Regions from separate parts of the Candidatus Symbiopectobacterium sp. NZEC135 genome, predicted to be linked through region 1. Evidence: predicted binding sites of a transcription regulator. Region 1 holds the regulator's gene; the other holds the start of a gene.
The links. Region 1 encodes ArgR, which controls arginine synthesis, uptake and breakdown. Its sites were predicted from a motif close to ANTGAATAAAAATACANT; they were not measured.
Positions count from the first base shown of each region.

Region 2: argA (amino-acid N-acetyltransferase) is a predicted target of ArgR. The motif match lies at 1,985-2,002, and genes of this name have one in related genera.

Region 1 covers NZ_JAGFPF010000020.1:5,097-8,518, reverse strand. Annotated here, with positions in the region: gene J5224_RS12080 (helix-turn-helix domain-containing protein) at 1-116, shown strand, start outside; gene mdh (malate dehydrogenase) at 176-1,126, opposite strand; gene argR (transcriptional regulator ArgR) at 1,612-2,082, shown strand; gene tsaD (tRNA (adenosine(37)-N6)-threonylcarbamoyltransferase complex transferase subunit TsaD) at 2,146-3,159, opposite strand; gene rpsU (30S ribosomal protein S21) at 3,390-3,422, shown strand, end outside.
Region 2 covers NZ_JAGFPF010000021.1:62,522-65,943, forward strand. Annotated here, with positions in the region: gene J5224_RS12600 (formylglycine-generating enzyme family protein) at 1-446, opposite strand, end outside; gene argA (amino-acid N-acetyltransferase) at 624-1,949, opposite strand; gene amiC (N-acetylmuramoyl-L-alanine amidase AmiC) at 2,337-3,422, shown strand, end outside.

The DNA.
Region 1 (3,422 bases):
CAATCAACATTCACCCTGCTGAAATCTGGCCCAGCCGTTACTACGATCCGAAAAGTAACATGCTGATTGATAGGAAAAAACTTATCAGGCCTGACGATCCCCACCCAAAATCCTGACATAAAAAAGCCGGAGCACCTTCTCTCCGGCTTATCACAATCGGGCATAAAAATACTGATTAACCGCGTGCTGAGCCACTCACAAAGGATTCGCCCAATTCGATATCCTGTCTCAGGGTGCCCAGCATGTTATCCAGAGCCTGTTTTTCAAACGGGCTCAGTGCACCAATCGCTTTACGTTCAACGATGCCAGATTTGCCCAGCAACAGCGGCTGTGCGAAGAAACGGGCATGCTCGCCATCGCCTTCCACATACGCACATTCCACTACGCCGTCGTCACCTTGCAGAGCGCGTACCAGAGAGAGCCCAAAACGTGCCGCCGCCTGACCCATGGAGAGGGTTGCCGAGCCTCCACCGGCCTTGGCTTCCACCACTTCCGTGCCCGCATTCTGGATACGCTTGGTCAGATCCGCCACTTCCTGTTCGCTGAACGTTACGCCAGGAATTTGCGACAGCAGAGGAAGGATTGTCACACCAGAGTGCCCGCCAATCACAGGAACTTCAACCTCTTGTGGCAGCTTGCCTTTCAGTTCCGCCACAAAGGTGTTGGAGCGGATAATATCCAGCGTCGTTACGCCAAACAGCTTATTCTTGTCGTACACACCGGCTTTTTTCAGTACGTCCGCGGCAATCGCCACCGTGGTGTTAACCGGGTTGGTAATGATACCAATGCAGGCCTTCGGGCTGGTGCGGGCAATCTGTTCAACCAGATTGCGCACAATCCCCGCATTCACATTGAACAGGTCGGAGCGGTCCATGCCGGGTTTGCGAGCGACACCGGCCGAAATCAGAACGATGTCCGCACCGACCAGCGCAGGCGTAGCGTCTTCACCGCAAAAGCCTTTGATAGATACTGCTGTAGGGATATGGCTCAGATCAACGGCGACGCCCGGTGTTACCGGAGCAATGTCATAAAGAGATAATTCTGAACCTGAAGGAAGCTGGGTTTTGAGCAGGAGCGCGAGAGCCTGACCGATACCGCCTGCTGCTCCGAGAACTGCAACTTTCATCCTAAACTCCTTATTATCGTAAAAGTAAAAATGCCGTGAATTTGTGCAATAAATCACCAGACATGAATAAAATCAGGAGGTTTAAACGGCTTACCGAACGGATGTCGACCATGCCGAGACCTCGCTATCAGGTCATGAAAAAGAAAAAACTATGTCATTAATAATAAATCAAAATCTGCCGAGTGATTTGTAAGGTAAGTAAAGTTATAAGTAAGTGAGTAAATAATGTAGCGCGCATCACGTTCAGTACGATGGCGGCTACATTACACCGAACCCAAGCCAGTAAACAACCTCATTTTGATAACATTTGATTTACTTTTATGTGACTAAGCACGCATTTTTTTTTCATCACTTACGTCATTTAAACATTTTAGCGCAATTATCGTACTGCTCAATGCCAAGTCACTTCTTTAAGCGTCCATATTGCATAAAAATTCACCCAACTGCATAATGCACGCATCAACGATCACAACACACGGTGCAGAATGCGTAACTCCACGAAACAGGAAGATTTGGTCAAGGCGTTCAAGGCGCTGTTAAAGGAAGAGAAGTTTAGTTCTCAAAGCGAGATCGTGTTGGCATTACAAGACGACGGTTTTGAAAATATAAACCAATCAAAAGTATCACGTATGCTGACCAAGTTTGGCGCAGTGCGCACGCGCAATGCCAAAATGGAGATGGTCTATTGCCTGCCAGCAGAACTGGGTGTGCCCACGACCACCAGCCCACTGAAAAACCTGGTGCTGGATGTCGATTATAACGATGCGGTTGTGGTTATTCACACAAGCCCAGGCGCTGCGCAATTGATCGCTCGGTTACTGGATTCACTGGGGAAATCAGAAGGGATTCTGGGCACCATTGCCGGGGATGACACCATTTTCACCACGCCAGCACGCGGCTTTAGCGTCAAACAGTTGTTCGACGCCATTTTGGCGCTGTTCGAACAGGAACTGTAGTCACCCACCAGGGTTGCTGACGCAGTGACGCACGCCAGATGAGGGTATCTGGCGTGCGTTGGATCAAACGGCAGGCAGCTCCGCCAATGGCCAACGTGGACGCACGCTCACGCCCAGTTCTTGAGTTTCATTGTGTAACAGCCTCACACTGCCCGCATAGGCAATCATCGCGCCGTTATCGGTGCAAAACTCAGGCCGCGCATAAAACACTGCCCCGCCCCGTTTGGCCATGATCTCTGTCAGGCGAGCGCGCAGTGTGCGGTTGGCACTGACGCCACCGGCCATCACCAGACGTTTAAATCCGGTCTCGTCCAACGCTCGGCGACATTTTATCGCTAACGTATCAACCACCGCATCTTCGAACGCGCGCGCAATATCAGCACGGGTTTGATCATCATTGCCATTGGCGCGAATGGTATTGGCAGCAAAGGTTTTCAAACCGGAAAAGCTAAAATCGAGCCCTTGCCTGTCAGTCATCGGGCGAGGAAAGGTAAAACGTGCGGCATCGCCATCCTGAGCCAGTTTGGACAACATCGGGCCTCCTGGGTAGTCCAGTCCCAACAGCTTTGCCGTTTTATCAAAGGCTTCACCGGCTGCATCGTCAACAGACTCTCCCAGCAAGCGATATTCACCGATGCCAGTGACGCTGATTAACTGCGTGTGACCGCCAGAGACCAATAGCGCCACGAAGGGAAATTCCGGCGGATTATCTTCCAGCATCGGGGCCAGTAAATGCCCTTCCATGTGGTGAACCGGAACCGCCGGCACACCCCAGGCAAATGCCAACGCGCGCCCGACCGTCGCACCGACCAGCAGTGCGCCCACCAGCCCAGGGCCGGCGGTGTAGGCCACACCATCGATGTCCGATGCGGCAAGTCCCGCCTCTTTCAGGGCAGCCTGAATAAGAGGAACTGTTTTACGCACGTGATCGCGTGAGGCCAGTTCCGGCACGACACCGCCATAATCAGCATGTAGTTTTACTTGGCTGTACAGTTGGTTAGCCAATAACCCGGCATCCGTGTCATAAATCGCCACCCCGGTTTCATCACAGGAGGTTTCAATACCCAATATGCGCATCGTTCTACCTAACGTTCGTTGCCACGCAAGCCGACATCCACTTGCCACTTGCTTCATACAACAGATAGTCTACCATTAACGGTTTGGATTTTCTGCTCTGCGTGCGCGTTGGGTGTTTTATGATCGCCGCAATGCTTTACAAGCGCATCACGTTTGCAGTAGAATTCCGCACCATTTTGAAAAGGCTGGCACAAGGCCAGCACATACCGAATTATTAAGGTGAGAGGCACATGCCGGTAATTAAAGTACGTGAAAACGAGCCG
Region 2 (3,422 bases), on a different contig from region 1:
TCTGCATCTGGCTCAGGCTGCTGTTTAAGCGGTTGTCCATCGCGGGCCAGATAGTAGGGCGTTAATCCCTGCCGAGCACTCAACGCATTGGCAAAGATAATGGCATCCCACCAGGAGACATTGGTGACTGGATGTTTGCCGTCGTCTTGTTCGGGCGCGAGGCAATCTTCAAAGTGTGCGCCATTGCATCCACCGTCAATCATGTAGCCATGCTCCGTCGCCCATGCCAGCAGATCGTGATAAAAGCGATAGGTGACTGCGGTAGTCATGATGTTATAAGCGACAAGCGAGGTGTTGGCGTGCTCGGCGTAGGGCTGCTGGCCAAAAACCGGACCAACGTAATAGTGACCTGTTTTGACAGTAATTTCGTCTATGTGCAGCGGTGTGGCGTAAGCGGCCTGAAACATCAGCCCCATGCCGAGCAGCATAAAGCGTGCTTTGTTCATGGTATTCCTGTACCGGTGTTGCTGTCCTGCATGGCCGTTATCGTGGCCGGACAGTGACGTGCATTACGTGAGTATTCTACGCGTCGAGGCGTAATAAGCCTCTGCGCGATTACTCAGGGTAGGGAGATAATGGCAATGCCGGTACACAGGGTTGCATACCGGCGTAATGCGATAGGATTACAGGTCGATCACTAGGATCTTGGAGCGGCGCTGGTAGTTATACAGTTCCTGCTTGCGCTTGGGCAGCATCTCCACTTCGGCAGGCTGAAAGCCGCGTTCCTGAAACCAATGGATGCTGTGCGTGGTGAGCACGAACAGCTTCTTCAACCCCTGCTGACGCGCCTGTGCAGCAACGCGTTGTAGCAACATGTCCCCGCGCGATGAACTGCGATAGTCAGGATGTACCGCAACGCAGGCCATTTCTCCGATGCTTTCTTCGGGGAACGGGTACAGCGCGGCGCAGGCGATGGTCAGGTTATCGCGGACTACCACGGTAAATTTATCGATCTCCATTTCCAACTGTTCACGTGAGCGGCGCACCAGAATTCCCTGCTGTTCCAGCGGGCGGATCAGCTCGAGGATGCCGCCAATATCGTTAATGGTGGCACGGCGTACTTGCTCCGCGCTCTCCATGACGATCTGCGTACCGATACCGTCGCGAGAAAACAGTTCTTGCACCAGTACCCCATCTTCCTGATAGCTGATCAGGTGACTACGGCGCACGCCGCTCCGGCATGCGCGTACGGCGCCACGCAGGAAACGCACGGTTCCCGAGTTATAATCGCCATCGGCTTCCCGTTCTTCGATACAGCGCTGGGCGTCATCGGGGAACAGTTCAGAAATAATGGTGCCATCCTGCGTGGTTACCCCTTGGGACGAACAGAAGCCGATCATTTTCTCGGCTTTCAGTTTGATAGCTAACTGGGTCGCCACTTCCTCAGACGTCAGATTGAAACTCTCGCCCGTGACAGAGACGGCTACCGGGCCAAGCAGCACAATGGCGCCGCTGTCTAACTGGCGATGTATTGCGGCTTCATCAATACGCCGGATGCGACCGCTGTGGCAGTAGTCCACGCCATCATCGACCCCTAACGGCTGGGCGATAATAAAGTTACCGCTCACTACGTTGATGTGCGCGCCCTGTAGCGGCGTGTTATTCAAGCTCATGGAAAGACGCGCGGTGATATCCAGTTGCAGCATGCCAGCGGCCTGTTTTACCAGATCCAGTGTGTTGCTGTCGGTGACACGGGTATGCTTGTGATAACGCGGCTCGAAATGGTGTGTGGTCAGGCTGGCGTCAATCTGCGGACGGGCACCATAGACCACTACCAGCTTGATGCCGAGGCTATGCAGCAGACCAATATCGTTGACGATGTTGGCGAAGTTTTCATGTTCAATGGCTTCACCGCCCAGCATAATGACAAAGGTTTTACCGCGATGCGCGTTGATATAAGGAACCGAATGGCGGAAGCCTTGGACCAGTTCTGTACTACGTTCCTTCACTGCGAGCCTCTCTGAGTGAATTTTTATTCGTAATTTGTGTATTTTTATTCTAATTGAACGAAAAGGCAAGGAGTAAGTCTCACAATTCGGTCGCCTTCAGCGTTATTACCTTATTTCTCTGTGCCGTCCTGATGACTGACTTGCTCTGCGGCCGTTTATACGCCGACACGATGATTTTTACATGACAGAGATGGGAAGATTCGTTAAAGTTTTCACATTGTTAATACTGACTTTATCTTTTTCGCGTAATATCGCGGCAGATTACCGGTTGGTCTGAGTTTTTTCTGCCTGATATCACCGTTTGAGCACTCGCGCCAGTGCTTGCTTGCGACAACATCACAACGACTACAGCACCACAATAACGACAGCATAACTAATTGGAGTGGCATGTCTTATTCGAATCACAATCAGACGCGCCGCCGCCTTCTGCAAGGCGCGGCGGCAACCTGGTTATTAAGCGTCAGCGGCGCCGGATGGGCCGCTGCCGCCCAAGTGATTGCCGTTCGCGTCTGGCCTTCTTCAGCCTATACTCGCGTTACCTTAGAGTCTAACCGCACGCTAAAATACAAGCAGTTTATGCTAACCAATCCCGACAGGCTGGTTGTGGATATCGACGGTATCCAACTCAACAGCGTGTTGAAAACGGTTTCGCAGCAGTTTCAGTCTGACGATCCGCTGATCAAGGAAGCCCGCATTGGGCAGTTTGATCCTAAAACAGTGCGTCTGGTTTTAGCGCTGAAGCAAGCCACCAACCCGAAAGTCTTTACCCTCGATCCGATCGCCGAGTTTAAACATCGCCTGGTGTTGGATCTCTACCCAGCGGTAGGGCGCTATGACAACGCTGAGGATCCGCTACTGGCGCTGCTGGAGGATTACAACCAGGGCTCCCTGGAGAGTAAATTGCCGCCGGAAGCGCCATTGGCGGGTAAGGCGGGGCGCGATCGTCCGTTGGTCATTATGCTCGATCCCGGTCATGGTGGCGAAGATCCCGGGGCCATCGGTAAAAATCGCACGCGCGAAAAAGATATCGTGTTGCAGATTGCGCGGCGGTTACGCAGCCTGATTGAGCGTGAGCCCACTATGAAGGCGTACATGACGCGCAATGAGGATGTGTTTATTCCTTTGAGCGTGCGGGTGGCGAAAGCACGCAAGCAGCGTGCCGATCTGTTTGTTTCGATTCACGCGGATGCCTTCACCAACCGTGCGGCGCGTGGCTCTTCGGTGTTTGCACTGTCGAAGAAAGGCGCAACCAGCACCGCAGCGCGTTTCTTGGCACAAACGCAAAACGAATCCGATCTGATTGGTGGCGTGAGCATGAGTGGCGATCGTTATCTCGACCATACTCTGTTTGATTTGGTGCAGACCGCTACCATCAGCGATAGCCTGAAGTTTGGTGGTGAAATCCTTAAGCGGCTCGGCAAAGTGAATAAGCTGCACAAGAACAGCGTCGATCAAGCCGGGTTTGCGGTGTTA